2 linked regions of the Aminobacter aminovorans genome follow. The protein of the gene in region 1 interacts with the protein of each later gene in a pairwise test. Links are inferred from orthologs where the notes say so. Each region holds a gene or a part of one and is shown in the gene's direction. Other genes may lie near its edges. The genes, in order: odhB and lpdA.

Region 1 (9,766 bases):
AGGATGCAGCGCAGTTCCTCATCGACGAAGCCAAGCGCGGCCGCAAGAAGCCGATGGCCGGCTTCATCGCCGGACGCACCGCACCGGAAGGCCGTACCATGGGCCATGCTGGTGCAGTGATCTCCGGCGGCAAGGGCGGCGCGGAAGACAAGATCGCGGCCATGGAGGCAGCGGGCATCCGCGTGTCGCCGTCGCCGGCACGTCTCGGCACCACGCTGGTCGAGGCGATCAAGGGCTAAGGCCAAGTGAATAGGGGAGTAGGGCAGTACAGGCAGTAGGAATTCCAGATCATTGCCCTACTGCCTTACTGCGCTACTCCCTTCAAAACAGGAGAGGAGCCAGAGGCTCCGCAGGACAAAGATGGCACGATCCGATCAGGCCAACGACCAATTTTCCCTCACCTCGTTCCTCTATGGCGGCAATGCCGACTACATCGAGGCGCTGCACGCCGCCTATCTCGACGACCCTGAAGCGGTCGACCAGGAGTGGCGCGACTTCTTCGGCGCCCTGAAGGACGACGCCGGCGATATCCGCAAGAACGCCAAGGGCGCCTCGTGGTCGACGCCGAGTTGGCCGTTGCAGGCCAATGGCGAACTGGTTTCCGCGCTCGACGGCAACTGGGGCATGGTCGAGAAGCTGATCGAGAAGAAGGTCAAGGACAAGGCGGTCGCCGTGACCGGCACCGAACCGTCCAAGGCCGACGTGCTGCAGGCGACGCGCGACTCGGTGCGCGCCATCATGATGATCCGCGCCTACCGCATGCGCGGCCACCTGCACGCCAATCTCGACCCGCTCGGCATCGCCAAGCCGCTGGAGGACTATAACGAGCTGTCGCCGGAGGCCTACGGCTTCACCGCCGCCGACTACGACCGGCCGATCTTCATCGACCATGTGCTGGGCCTCGAATACGCGACCATCCGCGAGATGCTCGAGATCCTGAAGCGCACCTATTGCTCGACGCTCGGCGTCGAGTTCATGCATATCTCCGATCCCGAGGAAAAGGCCTGGATCCAGGCCCGCATCGAGGGTCCGGACAAGGCGATCGAATTCACGCCCGAGGGCAAGAAGGCGATCCTGTCGAAGCTGATCGAGGCCGAGGGCTTCGAGCAGTTCATCGACGTCAAGTACAAGGGCACCAAGCGTTTCGGCCTCGACGGCGGCGAGTCGCTGATCCCGGCGCTCGAGCAGATCGTCAAGCGCGGCGGCTCGCTCGGCCTCAAGGAGGTCGTGCTCGGCATGGCCCACCGCGGCCGCCTCAATGTCTTGACCAACGTCATGGCCAAGCCGCATCGCGCCGTGTTCCACGAATTCAAGGGTGGCTCCTACGCGCCTGACGACGTCGAGGGTTCCGGCGACGTGAAGTACCACCTTGGTGCCTCGTCCGACCGCGAGTTCGACGGCAACAAGGTCCATCTGTCCTTGACCGCCAACCCCTCGCATCTCGAGATCGTCGATCCCGTGGTGATGGGCAAGGCACGCGCCAAGCAGGACCAGCTGTTCGGTCGCGCCCGCGGCGAGATCGTGCCGCAGGAAGAGCGCGCCAAGGTGATGCCGCTGCTGCTGCACGGCGATGCGGCATTCGCCGGCCAGGGCGTGATCGCCGAAATCCTCGGCCTGTCGGGCCTGCGCGGCCACCGCGTCGCCGGCACGCTGCACTTCATCATCAACAACCAGATCGGCTTCACGACGAACCCGCGCTTCTCGCGCTCGTCGCCCTATCCGTCCGACGTTGCCAAGATGATCGAGGCGCCGATCTTCCACGTCAACGGCGACGACCCGGAGGCTGTCGTGTTCGCGGCCAAGGTGGCGACCGAGTTCCGCATGAAGTTCCACAAGCCTGTTGTCGTGGACATGTTCTGCTACCGCCGCTTCGGCCACAACGAAGGCGACGAGCCTGCGTTCACGCAGCCGATCATGTACCGCAACATCCGCACCCATAAGACCACGGTGCAGACCTATGCCGACAAGCTGATGGCCGAAGGCCTGATGAACCAGGCCGAGGTCGACAAGATGCGCGCCGACTGGCGCGGCTTCCTCGAAGCCGAGTTCGAGGCGGGCCAGGCCTACAAGCCGAACAAGGCCGACTGGCTTGATGGCGCGTGGTCGGGCATGCGCACGGCCGACAACCAGGACGAACAGCGCCGCGGCAAGACTGCGGTGCCGGTCAAGACGCTGAAGGAAATCGGCAAGAAGCTGACCGAGGTGCCGAAGGATTTCGAAGTCCACCGCACCATCGGACGCTTCCTCGAAAACCGCCGCCAGGCGATCGAATCGGGCGAAGGCATCGACTGGGCAACGGCGGAATCGCTGGCGTTCGGCTCGATCCTGCTCGACGGCAATCCGATCCGCCTGTCGGGCCAGGATTCCGAGCGCGGCACGTTCTCGCAGCGCCACACCGTGCTTTACGATCAGCGCGACGAAAACCGCTACATCCCGCTCAACAACCTGTCGGCGGCGCAGGCCGGCTACGAGGTCATCAACTCGATGCTCTCGGAAGAGGCCGTGCTCGGCTTCGAATATGGCTACTCGCTCGCCGAGCCCAAGGCACTGACGCTGTGGGAAGCGCAGTTCGGCGACTTCGCCAACGGCGCGCAGGTGGTGTTCGACCAGTTCATCTCGTCGGGCGAACGCAAGTGGCTGCGCATGTCGGGTCTCGTCTGCCTGCTGCCGCACGGCTATGAAGGCCAGGGTCCCGAGCATTCGTCGGCACGCCTCGAGCGCTTCCTGCAGCTCTGCGCCGAAGACAACATGCAGGTGGCCAATGTCACGACGCCGGCCAACTACTTCCACATCCTGCGCCGGCAGCTGAAGCGCGACTTCCGCAAGCCGCTGATCCTGATGACGCCGAAGTCGCTGCTGCGCCACAAGCGCGCCGTGTCTTCACTGTCGGAAATATCGGGCGAGAGCTCGTTCCACCGTCTCTTGTGGGACGACGCCCAGTATCTCGGCAACGAACCGATCAAGCTGGTCAAGGATTCGAAGATCCGCCGCGTCGTGCTGTGCACCGGCAAGGTCTATTACGACCTGTACGAGGAACGCGAGAAGCGTGGCATCGACGACATCTATTTGTTGCGCGTCGAGCAGCTCTATCCGTTCCCGGCCAAGGCGCTGATCACCGAGCTCAGCCGTTTCCGCAACGCGGAGATGGTGTGGTGCCAGGAAGAGCCCAAGAACATGGGCGCGTGGTCGTTCATCGACCCGTATCTGGAATGGGTGCTCGCCCATATCGACGCCAAGCATCAGCGCGTGCGCTACACCGGCCGTCCGGCCGCCGCCTCCCCGGCGACGGGCCTGATGTCCAAGCACCTAGCGCAGCTCCAGGCATTCCTCGACGACGCCCTCGGCGAATAAACAAAGAACGGACAGGCAAAAATGGCTACCGAAATCCGTGTCCCTACCCTCGGCGAATCCGTTTCCGAGGCAACCATCGGCAAGTGGTTCAAGAAGGCCGGCGACGTGATCGCCGTCGACGAGCCCCTGGTCGAGCTCGAGACCGACAAGGTCACCATCGAAGTGCCGGCGCCTGCTGCCGGCGTGCTGGTCGAGCTGACCGTCAAGGAAGGCGAAACCGTCGGCGTCGGTGCGCTGCTCGGCACCATCGGTGCCGGCGATGGTGCCGTGGCTTCTCCGAAGCCCGCAGCTGTCGCCCAGGCGTCGGCGCCGAACGCGGCGTCGACCGTCAAGGAAGCCGTCGCGCAGACCGCATCGGTTGCCGGCTCGCCGCCCATCGAAGAGCGCAAGATGCCGCCGGCACCGGCTGCCGCCAAGCTTTTGGCTGAGACCAACCTGTCGGTCGACCAGGTCGCCGGTTCGGGCAAGCGCGGCCAGGTGCTGAAGGGCGACGTGCTCGAAGCCATCGCCAAGGGCGCTTCGGCGCCCGCCGCTGCTCCGGCTGCTGCCGCACCGGTGGTGGCACGCGTTCCCTCTTCAACCGAAGACGCCCCGCGTGAAGAGCGCGTGCGCATGACCAAGCTGCGCCAGACGATCGCGCGCCGCCTCAAGGAGGCGCAGTCGACGGCTGCCATGCTGACCACCTTCAACGAGGTCGACATGAGCGCGGTGATGGCGCTGCGCACCAAGTACAAGGACATCTTCGAGAAGAAGCATGGCGTGAAGCTCGGCTTCATGGGCTTCTTCACCAAGGCGGTGACGCATGCGCTGAAGGAAATCCCTGCCGTCAACGCCGAGATCGACGGCACCGACATCATCTACAAGAACTTCGCCCATGTCGGCGTTGCCGTCGGCACCGAAAAGGGCCTGGTGGTTCCGGTCGTGCGCGATGCAGACCAGATGTCGATCGCCGAGATCGAGAAGGAAATCGGCCGCCTCGGCCTCGCTGCGCGCGATGGCAAGCTTTCGGTTGCCGACATGCAGGGCGGCACCTTCACCATCTCCAACGGCGGCGTCTACGGTTCGCTGATGTCGACGCCGATCCTGAACGCGCCGCAGTCGGGCATCCTCGGCATGCACAAGATCCAGGACCGTCCGGTCGTTGTCGGCGGCCAGATCGTCATCCGCCCGATGATGTATCTCGCTCTGTCCTACGATCACCGCATCGTCGACGGCAAGGAAGCCGTGACCTTCCTGGTCCGCGTCAAGGACAGCCTGGAAGACCCGGAGCGCCTGGTCCTCGATCTCTGATCGAAAAAGGCTTCAAGGGGCCCGGCTGACCGGGCCCCTTTGCTTTCCTGAGCTATGCCGGACTTGCCAGCGGCCGGAGACGCCGTACTGATCAGCTATCTTGCGCTTCGAGGGCGATAGTGGTGATGGAAGCCGCAGCAGCATCGACTGAAATCTGGGTTCTGGGCTGGAGTGTCGTGCTGCTGATCGCGCACATACTGGTGCAGGCGCTTTCGCTCGACCTGTCGGGCGATTTCAGCATCAGGTACCTGCTCAGTTCGCGCGACGACGGCCGCGCGCCGAAAAGCATCGTTTCGGGGCGTCTGATCCGGTCGCTCAACAACATGCTGGAGACCTATCCCGCCTTCATAGCACTTGCGCTGGCGCTGGCGGTGACAGGCAAGACAGGCGAGCTGGGTGCCGTCGGCGCCGTGATGTGGATCGTCGCCCGCCTTGTATATGCCTTGCTGTACGTGGCCGGTATTCCGGTGCTGCGTACGCTCGTCTGGTTCGTTTCGATCGCCGGGCTGGTCCTGATGGTCGTGCGCCTGATGACGTAACATCGCTGCCTGAAGAAACCGAAAGAGACGGTCGCATGGCTTTCGAACCCGACATTCCCCCTGTTCAGGTCCATCTCTGCGTCAAGCAGGGCAAGGAGGCGATCGCCTTCTACGAAAAGGCGTTCGACGCCGTCGAAACCTTCGAGCAGATGGCCGATGACGGCGTGCGCGTGCTGCATGCCAACCTCGCCATGTTCGGCAGCGAGGTGATGCTGCATGACGAGTTTCCCGAATTCGGCGGCGATGTGTTGTCGCCGCTCTCCCGTGGCGGCGCCAGCATGACCGTCAACATCAATTTGAAGCTGCCCGGCCAGGTCGACCAGGCGGTCGAGCGGGCAGTGGCGGCCGGTGCGAAGACTGTGATGGAGCCAGACGACATGTTCTGGGGCGCACGCTACGCCAAGATCCAGGATCCGTTCGGCCATGTCTGGGCGTTCAATGCGCCCTTGGGCAATGGGTCACTGGGCGCGCAGTCGGGGAGTGACAAGGCATGACGCAATATGCGTTCGAATTTGCCGGCCTGCTGGCCGTATTCTTGGTGCTGATGGTGGTGCCGGGTGCCGATTTCGTCATGGTGGTACGCCAGAGCATCGTGCATGGCCGCCGTGCCGCCATCATCACCAGCTTCGGCATCGGCGTGTCGCTGCTGTTTCATGTCAGCTACACCATCCTGGGCATCGGGCTGATCGTGTCGAAGTCGTTGCTGCTGTTTTCGCTGATCAAGTGGGCCGGTGCGGCCTATCTGCTCTACCTCGGCATCAAGGCGCTTCGCGCCGGGCCGATGGAGATGGCGTCGGTCGAGGTGCAGGAGGGCGCAGGTGAGCCCCGGGAGATTTCTGCTGTGCGCTGCTTCCTGACGGGCTTCGTCACCAACGCGCTCAACCCCAAGGCCGTGCTGTTCTTCCTGCCGCTGTTCACGGCGATGGTCAGCCACGAGACGCCCGCCGCGGTGAAGGGCGTCTACGGGCTGCTGATGGCCGTGGTGCTGATTACATGGTTTGTCGGCGTGTCGATGTTCTTCACCATGGCCTCGGTACGCGAGCGCTTCGTCGCCTGGGGCCGCTGGTTCAACAAGGTGACCGGCATGATCTTCATCGGGCTTGGCGTGAAGCTCGCGACCGTGCAGGCTGGCTGATGCGGCTTCAGGCACTGATCACGGCTGTTGCGGTGCTGTCGGCGACGGTGGCGCAAGCGGCATGCCCGATCGAGCTTGCCGTCTATGGCGACCGCGACGGTGCCGCCGAGATCGACTTCCGGCCGACGCTGGAATCGGCAACCGTGACCAACAGCTTCAAGATGGTGATGGACAATTCCATCGTGCTCGACGGCGTGGTGATGTGGTCGCAGGACGTGGCGCGGCCGAACGGCATGCTGATGCACCAATGCCCGGAAGGTGACGTGACCGGCGAGGAGATCGAAGCCTGCACCGTGTGGCAGGGCGTGATCTACAGCGTCGACGAGCAAGGCAATGTCGGGCTTCTGCCGCGCGAGCGGATCGCGGCGGCTGCGCCGAAGAAACTTATCTTCTCCGATCTCGGCCATGGGCTGAGGTCGTCCGCAGCCTATGGTCCTGACGGCTTTTCCAAAGTGCCGTGGGACGTTTTCGAGCTGAAGGGGTGCCAGGAATGAGCGCTCAGGGAAAAGTCCTGCTGGTAACAGGCGGCAGCCGCGGCATCGGTGCCGCCATCTGCAGGCTGGCGGCCAAGGCCGGCTATCGCGTGGCGTTCAGCTACGTGTCGAACGATGTTGCGGCCAGTGCGCTGGTGGTGGAGCTGAAGTCAGTCGGCGGTGAAGCCATCGCCATCAAGGGCGATGTCGGCAGCGAGGCCGATGTGCTCGCCATGTTCGCCGAGGTCGATCGCGCCTATGGCCGGCTTGATGCCTTCGTCAACAATGCCGGCGTCGTCGATATGAAGGCGCGCGTCGACGAGATGAGTGCTGCCAGGCTCGAGCGCATGATGCGCATCAACGTCGTCGGCTCCATTCTCTGCGCACGCGAGGCGGTCAAGCGCATGTCAAGCCTGCATGGTGGTGCGGGTGGCGCCATCGTCAACATCTCGTCGGCGGCAGCCTCGCTCGGCTCGCCCGGCGAATATGTCGACTACGCCGCCTCCAAGGGGGCGATCGACACCTTGACCATTGGGCTTGCCAAGGAAGTCGCGACCGAGGGCGTGCGAGTGAACGCGGTGCGTCCCGGCATCATCGACACCGAAATCCATGCCTCCGGCGGTCAGCCGGACCGGATCTCCGCCATTCGCGGCCTCGTGCCGATGAAACGCGAAGGCAAGGCTGAGGAAGTTGCCCACGCCGTCATCTGGCTTTTGTCGGATGAGGCATCATATACGACGGGCTCGATTTTGAACGTGAGCGGCGGCCGCTGACCGCCCCAGGCAAGAAGGAAAGAACAATGGCATATGACGTCGTCGTAATCGGCTCGGGCCCAGGCGGCTATGTGTGCGCCATCAAGGCGGCACAGCTCGGATTGAAGGTCGCCGTGGTCGAGAAGAACGCGACCTTCGGCGGCACCTGCCTGAACATCGGCTGCATTCCCTCCAAGGCGCTGCTGCATGCGTCGGAAATGCTGGCCGAGGCGCAGCATTCCTTCGACGCGCTCGGCGTCGAGGTCGGCACGCCGAAGATGAACCTGAAGAAGATGATGGCGCACAAGGATGCGACCGTCGCCGCCAACGTCAATGGCGTGTCGTTCCTGTTCAAGAAGAACAAGATCGAGAGCTTCCAGGGCACCGGCAAGGTGCTCGGCGCCGGCAAGGTCGGCGTGACGAGCGCCGACGGCAAGACCCAGGAACTCGAAACCAAGAACATCGTCATCGCCACGGGCTCCGATGTCGCCGGCATCCCGGGCGTCAATGTCGAGTTCGATGAAAAGGTGATCATCTCGTCGACCGGCGGCCTGTCGCTGGAGAAGGTGCCTGGTCATCTGGTGGTTGTCGGCGGTGGCGTGATCGGCCTCGAACTCGGCTCGGTCTGGGCGCGCCTCGGCGCCAAGGTGACTGTTGTCGAGTATCTCGACACCATCCTGGGCGGCATGGACGGCGACGTCGCCAAGCAGTTCCAGCGCATGCTGGCCAAGCAGGGCTTCGAGTTCAAGCTCGGCTCCAAGGTGACGGGCGTCGCCAAGGCCAAGAAGGGCGCGACGGTGACCTTCGAGCCGGTAAAGGGCGGCGACGCTGAGACCATCGAGGCCGATGTCGTGCTGGTTGCCACCGGCCGCCGGCCCTACACCGACGGACTGGGGCTCAAGCAAGCCGGCGTCGAGATGGACGAGCGTGGTCGGGTCAAGACCGACGGCCATCTGCGCACCAACGTTGCCGGCATCTATGCCATCGGCGACGTGGTCGTCGGCCCGATGCTGGCGCACAAAGCCGAGGACGAAGGCGTGGCGGTTGCCGAGATCATCGCCGGCCAAGCCGGTCATGTGAATTACGACGTCATTCCCGGCGTGGTCTACACCAGCCCCGAGGTCGCATCGGTCGGCAAGACCGAAGAAGAGCTCAAGAAAGCCGGCATCGCCTACAAGGCCGGAAAGTTCCCGTTCACGGCGAACGGTCGTGCCCGCGCCATGCTGCACACCGACGGCTTCGTGAAGGTGCTGGCCGACAAGGACAGCGACAAGGTGCTGGGCGTGCACATCGTCGGCTTCGGCGCCGGCGAGATGATCCACGAAGCGGCGGTGCTGATGGAGTTCGGCGGCTCGTCGGAAGATCTCGGCCGCACCTGCCATGCGCACCCGACGATGTCGGAAGCGGTGAAGGAGGCGGCGCTGGCCACCTTCTTCAAGCCGATCCACATGTAAGATCCGCAGTTTGTTTTGAACAAATGTGAAACGGCCCGCTCGATGAGCGGGCCGTTTGCATTTCAACTGGTGCCGGTGCCCTTAGCCTCCGGAAGGTGCCGGTGCAGGCGCAGTGGTGCCGCCGCCCGAAGGCGCTGGCTCGGCCGGAGCCGGGGCGGCGGGTGCGGGCGCAGGCTCGGCAGGTGCCGGCGCAGGAGCTGGTTCAGCAGGCGCAGGCGCCATCGTTCCAGACGGTGCCGGGGCAGCAGGTTCGGCCGGAGCTGGCGCCGGGGCCGTTGCGGCCGGCGGTTCGGCCGGTGCCGGGGCTTCGGCGGTCTTTGGACCGAAAATGTAGTAGGCCACCGCAGCGAGCAGCACGACGATGATGGCTATCAGCCACGTGCTGCCCATGCTCGACTGGCCGGATGGGCGTCCTGGATCTGGATTGTTCACCATTGAGATCTCCCTCAGCTGCGCTCCGCAATCGTTGCGTGAACATCGCAATCAACGCGCGAAGCGCCTTTCGGTTTCACTTCCACGTGAAAATTTCGAAACGAACGTTCCGGTGGCGGCGTTTCGCCACGCTTCAAAGGTGATGAAACAGGAATAGGCTCGGGCAGGTTGCAATGAGCAGAGGCCAAGAACATGCCCGTGGTTCCTGTCTTTCCAGATGCCGCGCAAATCTTGCCCGGTGCGAGTTTCGCCGACAGATTTGCCGTGGTGGTGCATGGCCAGCGTCTTGATGTCGGGACTGCCGCCGAGCGGGTGTTCCGCCATCGGCCGAGCTGGATCG
Region 2 (9,754 bases), on another replicon or contig:
TGATAATCGGTTTCTTATGAAGAACGGTTCAAGCTCCAAGTTGAAGACTGTGGCCGACAGCATTGCCGACAAGGCGAAGCCGGAACGAAAGAGGCGCGCCGAAGCGCTGCCTAGTAACGCGAGGGCTGCTGCTATCGACACCACCGAACCTGCGGCACTTGAGGCCGTGCGCATAGGTCGCCGGCTGCAGACAATGCGGCGGGCACAGGGCCTTACACTGGTCGATCTCGCCAGCAAGGCGAATTGTTCGGCGAGTTTGGTGTCGCGCGTGGAGAACGGCCGGCTTCTGCCTTCGCTGTCGGTGCTGCACAAGCTGGTTGCCGGTCTCGGCACCAGCATGGCTTCCTTCCTTTCCGGCTCGGAAAACGAGAGTTGCATGCTGGTCCGTGCGAGTGAACGGAAAGAGGTCGCGCTCGACTATCTGGGAGATCCTCATCAAGGGGTCAGGATCGAGCAGATCATTCCTCATTCCCCCGAACGCACGCTGCAGGGAAATCTGATCACCATTACCGCTGGCCATGGTTCAGCCGGCGACTATTCGCACGTGGGAGAAGAGGCCGGTTTCGTTATGGATGGCTTTATCGAGCTAACCATCGACAAGCAGACTCATGTTCTCGGCAAGGGTGACTCGTTCTGCTTCCGCTCGGAGGCGCCCCACTCGTTTTACAATCCTGGTCCGGGCGAGGCAGTGGTCCTCTGGATAAACACGCCGCCGACATTCTAACGACGGATCCGACAAGAGCTTCGCCCGCACGCGTTGGTGGGCAATGCCCTCCTGTGTGAATGCTACGCCGGTTCTCCGGCTTGGCGATGCGTCGCGTTGTCCATCGAAACGGCCTGGCGGAATTGGAACTTTAAGTTCCAGAACTGATGCCTGTTGCTGACCAGGATGCAGTGCGACCATCTCCGATGACAGCCGAATAGCTGCTGCGCCCGCATTTTCCACTTTGTATCGATGGAGGAGAACCAGATGACCGACATCACACGTAAGGAGTTTCTTAAATTGGGCGCAACAGGGGCCGCGGCCATCGCTGTAGCCTCGACCAATCGCCCTGCGCCTGCTGTTGCGGCGGTCGGGGGAGCAAAGCGCGCAATACTAATCCAAGGCGCCGACGTCTTGACGATGGACCACAAGCTGGGCGAGCTAGCTGGTGCGGATGTGCTGATCCGGGACGGAAAGATCGCCAACATCGGAATAGGCATCGATGCCGGCGACGCCGAACGGGTCGATGCGGCCGGTATGATCCTGATGCCGGGCATGAACGATGGTCACAGGCATCTTTGGCTGGGCCTTCACGCCGGCAGACTCGTCAAGACCGATCCGCAGAAATACTCCGGCTACCAAAGATGGAAAATGCGCACCATGGTGTGCATGACGCCGGAAGATTTCCATCTCGCCGGATATGTCGGCGGACTCCAGGCGATCAACTCGGGCGTGACGAGCGTGCTGGACTACGCCCATGCCCACCATACCAAGGAAAAGGCGCTCGCTGGGGCACGCGGTTTCGTCGCATCCGGCGTCTCCGGGGTGTTCTGCTACCAGGCATCTCACAATCCGACTTATGGACCCGGGGACACAGTACCAGAAGCGCAGGCAACGGCCGAAAGGAACGGGGCGCCACAAGAGTCCAACTATGAGACGGCAGCACTGCTTCGCGAGATGTTCTCCGAGGAGAGCGATAGGCCGGTGAAGTTTGGCATCGCAATCAGCGAGGGGTTGGGCCAGCGCAGTATGAAAGACATGAAGGTGGAGTTTGAACGCGCTCGTTCGTTCAATCCGCATTTGATATGCTGCCATCTCCACAAACCGAAACCAATGCCCCCCTCTGGTGTCTATCGCGGCATTGCCGACCTTCATGCCGCGGGTCTGCTCGGCCCGGATTTTCAGGTTTCTCACGGCGTTGAGATGTCGAATGCCGAACTCGAAATGCTCCGAGATTCCGGTGGGATGATCTGCTCCTGTGCGATGGGGGAATTTCCTTATCCTGCAGCCTCCATTCACGGTAAGGCACGGCAGATGGGAGTCCCCGCAGGGCTCGGGCTCGACGTGAACATGGCGTTGACCGATGACTATTTCGAGCACGTCAGGGCAGGCTTTTGGAGTCTATATCGTTCAGCGGAATACTCCGAAATTGCCAAGGAGTATAAATCTGCGGACGTGCTGGACTTCGTGACTAGATGGGGCGCCAAGGCCATGCGCCTGGGCGACGCCACGGGGTCGATCACTATTGGAAAGCATGCCGACCTAGTACTTCTCAGGACATCGCGCATCGGCTTTGCCACCTTGGGCAGCCTGGCGGATCGCGTTGTGAATTTTGCCGGCTTGTCCGACATTGACAGCGTTTGGGTGCGCGGCGTCGCACGCAAACGACACGGCGAGATGATCGGCATCGATTGGGCAAGCCTTCGAGCACAAGTGGTCGATGCTCAGCAGCGGATCGAGCGCGACGCCGCATCCGTAACCCTGACCTGATTATTCAGCTGACATCACGCCCAGTGGCTGATCGCCTCCTCGCGCGCAGGGGAAACTCAAGGAGTTGGAGAGCCATCATGCTCACTGAAAACCCCTCCGCCAATATCGCCGCAAATAAGGGCGACCCAAACAAGACGACCGTATGCTCGGTCCTGCCACCGGTCGCGTTTCCGCATCTGACCGCGGCGACATAGCATGATAGCGAGGCTGCTCGACATAGACACGGGTCCACGCGGGCTATCGACGCGCGCGCGGGCTGGCAAGCTGCTCCAGTGGGAGGGCAGTCTTGTACTTGACCTGCTTGAGGGCAAAGCTCGAGCGGATGTTGGCGACACCGCGCGTCTTGGACAGGCGGTCGACGATGAAATGCTGGAGCGCAACCGTGTCCCGCACGACAACGCGCAGCAGATAGTCGGAATCGCCGGTCATCAGATAGCACTCCATGACCTCGGGAAAGCCGGCCATCGCCGCCTCGAAAACATCGAGCAATGCCTCGGTCTGCTTCTCCAGTGTCACCTGGATGAAGACGCTGACATCAGCGCCCAGCAGCATCGGATCGAGAAGGGCGACGCGACGGGTTATGATGCCCGCCTCGTCAAGTGCGCGCACGCGGGCAAGGCACGGGGAGGCCGACAGCCCGACGCGCGCGGCAAGCTCGGCGTTTGTCAGGCTGGCGTCCTCCTGGATTTCCGAGAGGATACGCATGTCTATCGCGTCGAGATGCATGTGCAGCATATCCTGCTGAATGGAAAATACACTGCAGCATTATCTGCTGCATTTGCCGAAATTTGCAACACCTTCGGCAGGAAATGCCGGAGCCTTGCCGCTATCCTCGCGCGCAAGTGGAAATTCAAGGAGCTGGAGCGCCATCATGCTCACCAAGACCCCGTCCGCCCCCATCGGTGATGCCAGCGCCGGATTTGACGGCGACCCGCAGGAGACAGCCGACTGGCTGGCCTCGCTCGAGTCCTTGTTCGTCAGTTCGGGCGGCACGCGGGCCGAATTCATCCTCGGAGAACTCGACCGCAAGGCCAAGGAACTCGGCATCGTGCATGAGCCGCTGCCGTATTCACCCTATCGCAACAGCATTTCGCTCGAAAAGCAGCCGCCGTTCCCAGGCGATCTTGGCATGGAGGAACGCATCACCGCGATCATCCGCTGGAACGCGCTGGCGATGGTGGTGAAGGCCAACAAGGCCTATGGCGAGCTCGGCGGCCACATCGGCAGCTATGCCTCTGCAGCGGAGATCTTCGAGGTCGGCTTCAACCACTTCTTTCGCGCCGACACTGGTGCGGGCGACGGGGACGTCGTGTTTTTCCAACCGCATTCGGCGCCAGGCGTGTATGCGCGCGCCTATCTGGAAGGGCGGCTTTCGGAAGAGCATCTCCAGCATTACCGCCAGGAGATCGGCGGCACCGGCCTGTGCTCCTATCCGCATCCCTGGCTGATGCCCGACTTCTGGCAGGTGCCGACAGGGTCAATGGGCATCGGTCCGATCACCGCGGTCTACCAGGCCCGCTTCATGCGCTACCTCAACGACCGGAGCCTCGCCGATACCGAGGGTCGCCACGTCTGGGGGGTGTTCGGTGACGGCGAGATGGACGAGCCGGAATCGATCGCCGGCCTGTCGATCGCGGCACGTGAAAAGCTCGACAACCTGACCTTCATCATCAATTGCAACCTGCAGCGGCTCGACGGCCCGGTGCGCGGCAATGGCCAGATCATCCAGGAACTGGAAAGCACTTTCCGCGGGGCGGGTTGGAACGTCATCAAGGTGCTGTGGGGTTCGGAGTGGGACGCGCTGTTTGCACGCGACACCCAGCACGCGCTGCTCCGTCGATTTGCCGCCACCGTCGATGGCAAGTACCAGACGCTCGGCGCCAAGGATGGAGCTTACAACCTGGCGCACTTCTTCGAGGAGGATCCCGAGGTCAAGGCGCTGGTCGCCCATATGTCGGACAGCGACATCGACGCGCTGAAGCGCGGTGGTCACGACTTCCGAAAGTTGTTTGCGGCCTTCGAGGCGGCAAGGGCCACCAAGGGTCGGCCGACTGTCATCCTGGCCAAGACCAAGAAGGGTTTTGGCATGGGCGCTGCCGGCGAGTCACGCATGACGGTGCATCAGTCAAAGAAGCTCGACGTTGAAGCCCTGCTGGCTTTCCGCGACCGCTTTGCCTTGCCGATCAGCAACGAGCAGGCAGAGCAGGTCACGTTCTACAAGCCGGCTGAAGACAGCGCCGAGCTCAACTATCTCCGGGCGCGCCGCGAGGCGCTTGGAGGCTACCTGCCGGCGCGTCGCCGAACAGCCGATCGGGTGGCGATACCACCGCTGGCAAGCTACGCCGATTTCGCTCTCAATGCCGAGGGTAAGGAGATGTCGACGACCATGGCCGCGGTCAGGTTGCTTGGCAACATGATCAAGGACAAGGAGATCGGGCCGCGCATCGTGCCGATCGTCGCCGACGAGGCGCGTACCTTCGGCATGGCCAATCTGTTCCGCCAGGTCGGCATCTATTCGCCGGTCGGCCAGCTCTACGAGCCCGAGGATGCCGGCTCGATGCTGTATTACAAGGAGGCCAAGAACGGGCAACTGCTCGAGGAGGGTATCACCGAGGCCGGCGCAGTCTCGTCCTGGGTGGCTGCCGCCACGTCCTACAGCGTGCACAACCTCGCCATGCTGCCGGTCTACATCTACTATTCGATGTTTGGCTTCCAGCGTGTCGGCGATCTGATCTGGGCAGCGGCCGACCAGCGCTCGCGCGGCTTCCTGATCGGGGCGACCGCAGGCCGGACCACGCTGGCCGGCGAAGGCTTGCAGCACCAGGATGGATCGAGCCTTCTCGTTGCGTCGACCGTTCCAAACTGCCGCGCCTATGACCCGACCTTCGCCTATGAGCTGGCGGTCATTCTCGACCATGGCGCCCGCGCCATGATGGAAGAGGGCAGGGACGAGTTCTATTACGTCACTGCGATGAACGAGAACTACGCCCAGCCGTCGATGCCGGCAGGCGTCGAGGCCGACATCATCAAGGGGCTCTACCGGATCGCCAGCCACAAGCCCAAGAAGAGTGCCGGGCACGTTCGCTTGCTCGGTTCCGGCACCATCCTCCCGCAGGTGATCGAGGCAGCACAGATGCTCGCCAACGATTGGGACGTCGCCTCGGAAGTGTGGAGCGCCACCAGCTTCTCCGAACTGTCGCGCGACGCAAGGGAAGCGGATCGACACAACCGTTACAACCCGCTCGCTGAGCCAGTGGTCAGTCATCTCGCCGGGTGCCTGCCGGGCACGGCGCCTATCATCGCTGCCACCGACTATGTCCGCGCCTATCCGCAACTGATTGCGTCATACGTCGAGGCGCCGTTCACCGCGCTCGGCACCGACGGCTTCGGTCGTAGCGACACGCGTGCCGCGCTGCGCGACTTCTTCGAGGTCGATCATCGCCACATCGCGGTGGCTGCCCTTGCAGCACTCGCCACCGAAGGTTCTGTGACGCGTCAGACGGTTGCCGATGCCATCGCCCGCTACAGTCTTGATGCCGCGATCGATGCGCCTTGGTTGCGCTGATCGGGGTCGAGTTCCAGTTCTGAAAGAGTTGATATGAGCCAGCAGATGGAAGTCAGGTTGCCTGACATAGGCGACTACAAGAATGTGCCGGTCGTCGAATTCCTGGTGAAGCCGGGCGACGTGGTGGCGGTCGAAGACCCGCTGATGACGGTCGAATCCGACAAGGCAACGATGGAGATTCCGGCGCCTTTTGCCGGAACCGTCAGGGAGTTCGCAGTGGCGCTCGGCAGCCGCGTGTCGCAGGGCGCGCTGCTGCTGACCATCGATGCGACCGCGCCGGCCACGGTGCCTTCGGCAGCCACGCCAGAAACCAAAAAGACCGAAGCCGCTGCCGCCGTTCCACCCGTTAGGGCAGGACCGCCGGCCACGGCGAAGGTGGCACCGGCTGCACCAATGGCGAGCACTTTGCCAGCGGTCACGACGCAGACCGCTTTCGGAGCCCACGCGACGCCGTCGGTGCGCGCCTTCGCCCGTGAGCTTGGCGTCGAACTTGGCATGGTAAAGCCTTCCGGCGCAAAGGGCAGGATACTGCGCAACGACATCACAGCGCATATCAAGGAGCGCCTCGCCGGAGGCTCTCCAGTGCAGGTGCCCGGTTCCGCCATCGGCGCCGGCCTGCCGGCCTGGCCTGCGGTCGACTTCGAGAAGTTCGGCCCCGTCGAACGCCAGCCGCTGTCGCGCATCCAGAAGATCTCGGGCGGCAATCTCACCCGCAACTGGCTGACCATTCCGCATGTCACCAACTTCGACAAGGCCGATGTGACCGGGCTCGAGGAATTCCGCAAGGAGCTCAATGCAGCCAACAAGGACGCCAAGGTTACGATGGTCGCCTTCCTGATCAAGGCTTCGGCGCTGGCGCTCAAGGCGTACCCACGCTTCAACGCCTCGCTCGACGGCGAGGAGCTGGTGCTCAAGAACTATGTCCATATCGGCTTTGCCGCCGACACGCCCAAGGGGTTGATGGTGCCGGTGATCCGCGATTGCGACCGCAAGGGCGTTCTTGAGATCGCAACGGAAATGCGCGCGCTCGCCGACAAGGCGCGCGGCACCGGGCTGTCGGCCGTCGATATGCAGGGCGGCTGTTTCTCAGTGTCGTCGCTTGGCGGCATTGGCGGGACAGGCTTCACGCCGATCATCAATGCCCCCGAAGCAGCGATCCTCGGCGCCGGTCGCTCAGCGATAGAGGCCATCTGGGATGGCAAGGCTTTCCAGCCGAAGCTGATCATGCCGGTTTCCCTGTCGTGGGATCACCGCGTCGTCGATGGCGTTGCCGCGGCCAGGTTCCTTGGTCACATCGCCGCCCTTCTGGGCGATTTCCGCCGCGCGATCGTTTGAGGCGAAGATGAGCATCACCGAAATCAGGGTGCCCGAAATGGGTGACTTCAAGGAAGTCGCCGTCATCGAGGTGCACATCCAGCCGGGCGACGAGGTCGCGCTTGACCAGACACTGATCGTGCTCGAATCCGACAAGGCCTCGATCGACGTGCCGTCGCCCTCCGCCGGGCGCATCGCCTCCGTCGAACTGGCCATCGGCCAGCGCGTTTCCAAGGGCGCGCTGATCGCCATCGTGGAAGCGGCAGCGGGCGGAGGCGAAGCCAAGCCTGCTGCCACTCATGAAGCGCCGGCCGCAGTTGCGAAGCCGATCGTAGCAGCCACGCCATCACCTGCCCTGGGTGCCGCGCCCGATTGCGACGTGCTGGTGATCGGCGGCGGACCGGGCGGCTATTCCGCTGCCTTCCGCGCCGCCGATCTCGGACAACGCGTGATCCTAGTGGAGCGCGACGCCACGCTCGGTGGTGTCTGCCTCAATGTCGGCTGCATTCCCTCCAAGGCGCTGTTGCATGTCGCGGCGGTCAAGGAGGACGCCGAGCGCCTCGCCGACCATGGCGTCGCCTTCGACACGCCCACCCTTGATCTCGACAGGCTGCGCCGCTTCAAGACCGGTGTCGTCACCAAGCTCACCGATGGGCTGAAGGGCATGGCCCGGCAGCGCAAGGTCGAGGTTGTCAGGGGCACGGCGACGTTTGCCGAGGCCAATGCGGTCGACATCACGTTGTTTGATGGAGCAAGCCGCAGGATCGCCTTCGCCAAGGCAATCGTCGCCGCAGGCTCGATGCCGCTTAAGCTGCCGTTCCTGCCCGACCACCCGCGGATCGTCGATTCCTCCGGCGCGCTCGAACTGCCGTTCATCCCCGAACGCATGCTGGTCATTGGCGGTGGCATCATCGGGTTGGAGATGGCCACAGTCTACAGCGCGCTCGGCGCACGCGTGGACGTGGTCGAACAGCTCGACAAGTTGCTGCCCGATGTCGATCGTGACGTGGTCGAGACCTGGCGCAAGCGCAACGCTCACCGCTTCGACGCGATCCTTCTGGGTGCGCGTGTCGAAAGCGTCATCGCCGAGGAAGATGCCCTTGTCGTGACGACAAGCGGTGAGGGGGCGGGCGTGCGACGCTACGACCTGATCCTGCAATCGGCAGGCCGGCGACCAGCGGCCGAGGCGCTGCAACTTGTCATAGCGGGCATTAGCCTCGACGCCAAGGGGTTCATCGAAGTCGATGCGCAGATGCGCACGCATAACCAGAACGTCTTTGCCGTCGGCGATGTCACCGGCAACCCGATGCTGGCGCACAAGGCGGTGCACCAGGGCCACGTCGCTGCGGAGGCGGCAACCGGGCTCAAGAGTTTCATGGACGCCAAGGTCGTGCCGTCGGTCGCCTATACCGACCCGGAGATCGCATGGGTCGGCGTGACCGAGGACGCCGCCAAGGCAGCGGGCCGCACTGTCGAGGTCGGCAAGTTCCCATGGGCAGCGTCCGGCCGGGCCATTGCCAATGGCGCGGACTACGGCCTGACCAAGCTGGTGTTCGACAAGGAGACGCACCGCATCATCGGCGGCGCCATCGTCGGCCCGGCCGCTGGCGATATGATCGGCGAGATCTGCCTGGCGATCGAGATGGGAGCGGATGCCGTCGATATCGGCAAGACCATCCACCCGCATCCGACGCTCGGCGAGACCATCGGCATGGCCGCCGAAGTTGCCGAAGGCATTTGTACCGACCTGCCGCCCATTAGAAGGAAGCCTGCTTAAGAGAGATGGCCGGTCAAGGAAGAATGTAATCTTCGTGCTACATATTATGTAAATCTGTAGTACGAAGGTGTCAAAATTCCTACACCACACTACCCTCCCGCCGCGGTTCGGCGAGCGCTGCGCAAACTTGGGGCGGACATCCATGATGCCCGTCGACGCCGACGGCTGCCGATGGCGGTCGTAGCCGAGCGCGCCTTCACGTCTCGCTCGACACTGCAAAGGGTCGAAGCAGGGGATACCAAAGTCAGCATCGGCATTTATGCCGGCGTCCTGCTGGCGCTCGGCCTGCTCGACGGCCTGAGCCAGGTTGCCGACATCAGCAACGACAGCGTTGGTCAGGCGCTCGCCAGCGCCGACCTGCCTAAGCATGTCCACCTCAAGCGGCCAACCGGATCGTCCCGCGATGGCTGACTTCGAGGTGCATGTCGATCTCGCAAGCCGCACGCACCCAATGGGACTGGCGAGGAGCAATCGCGTCCGGGGCACCGAGACCATCCTCTTCGAGTATGACGGCGCACGGCTTGAGGACCCGGACCACTTTTCGCTGGAGCCAGCTCTTGCTCTGACCCGCGGCGCCTTTGCCCCTCCTGCTGGGCTTGCGACTTTCGGCTCCATCGGTGACTCA

What was found.
Region 2: the proteins of odhB (region 1) and lpdA interact in binary tests that used the Escherichia coli proteins (3 or more experiments, as listed by UniProt). The link is inferred for Aminobacter aminovorans from one-to-one orthologs.

What each region holds. Positions count from the first base shown.
Region 1 is NZ_UFSM01000001.1:930,721-940,486, forward strand. The notes cover bases 2,639-5,506. They hold odhB (2-oxoglutarate dehydrogenase complex dihydrolipoyllysine-residue succinyltransferase), read left to right. Parts: upstream 2,639-3,372; coding sequence 3,373-4,641; downstream 4,642-5,506. Other genes in these bases: DY201_RS04510 (2-oxoglutarate dehydrogenase E1 component), read left to right, coding at 2,639-3,351; DY201_RS04520 (MAPEG family protein), read left to right, coding at 4,767-5,180; DY201_RS04525 (VOC family protein), read left to right, coding at 5,216-5,506. In the rest of the region: sucD (succinate--CoA ligase subunit alpha), read left to right, coding at 1-239; more of DY201_RS04510, read left to right, coding at 361-2,638; more of DY201_RS04525, read left to right, coding at 5,507-5,674; DY201_RS04530 (LysE family translocator), read left to right, coding at 5,671-6,315; DY201_RS04535 (hypothetical protein), read left to right, coding at 6,315-6,809; DY201_RS04540 (SDR family oxidoreductase), read left to right, coding at 6,806-7,561; lpdA (dihydrolipoyl dehydrogenase), read left to right, coding at 7,588-8,994; DY201_RS28915 (hypothetical protein), read left to right, coding at 9,356-9,583; DY201_RS04555 (DUF2867 domain-containing protein), read left to right, coding at 9,619-9,766. UniProt on the Escherichia coli protein: E2 component of the 2-oxoglutarate dehydrogenase (OGDH) complex which catalyzes the second step in the conversion of 2-oxoglutarate to succinyl-CoA and CO(2).
Region 2 is NZ_UFSM01000002.1:91,621-101,374, reverse strand. The notes cover bases 6,899-9,754. They hold lpdA (dihydrolipoyl dehydrogenase), read left to right. Parts: upstream 6,899-7,380; coding sequence 7,381-9,129; downstream 9,130-9,754. Other genes in these bases: DY201_RS24980 (helix-turn-helix domain-containing protein), read left to right, coding at 9,205-9,540; DY201_RS24990 (2-oxo acid dehydrogenase subunit E2), read left to right, coding at 6,899-7,373. Outside these bases: DY201_RS25010 (cupin domain-containing protein), read left to right, coding at 17-724; DY201_RS25005 (amidohydrolase family protein), read left to right, coding at 971-2,473; DY201_RS25000 (Lrp/AsnC family transcriptional regulator), read right to left, coding at 2,711-3,199; mdeB (alpha-ketoglutarate dehydrogenase), read left to right, coding at 3,345-6,038; more of DY201_RS24990, read left to right, coding at 6,072-6,898. UniProt on the Escherichia coli protein: Lipoamide dehydrogenase is a component of the glycine cleavage system as well as of the alpha-ketoacid dehydrogenase complexes.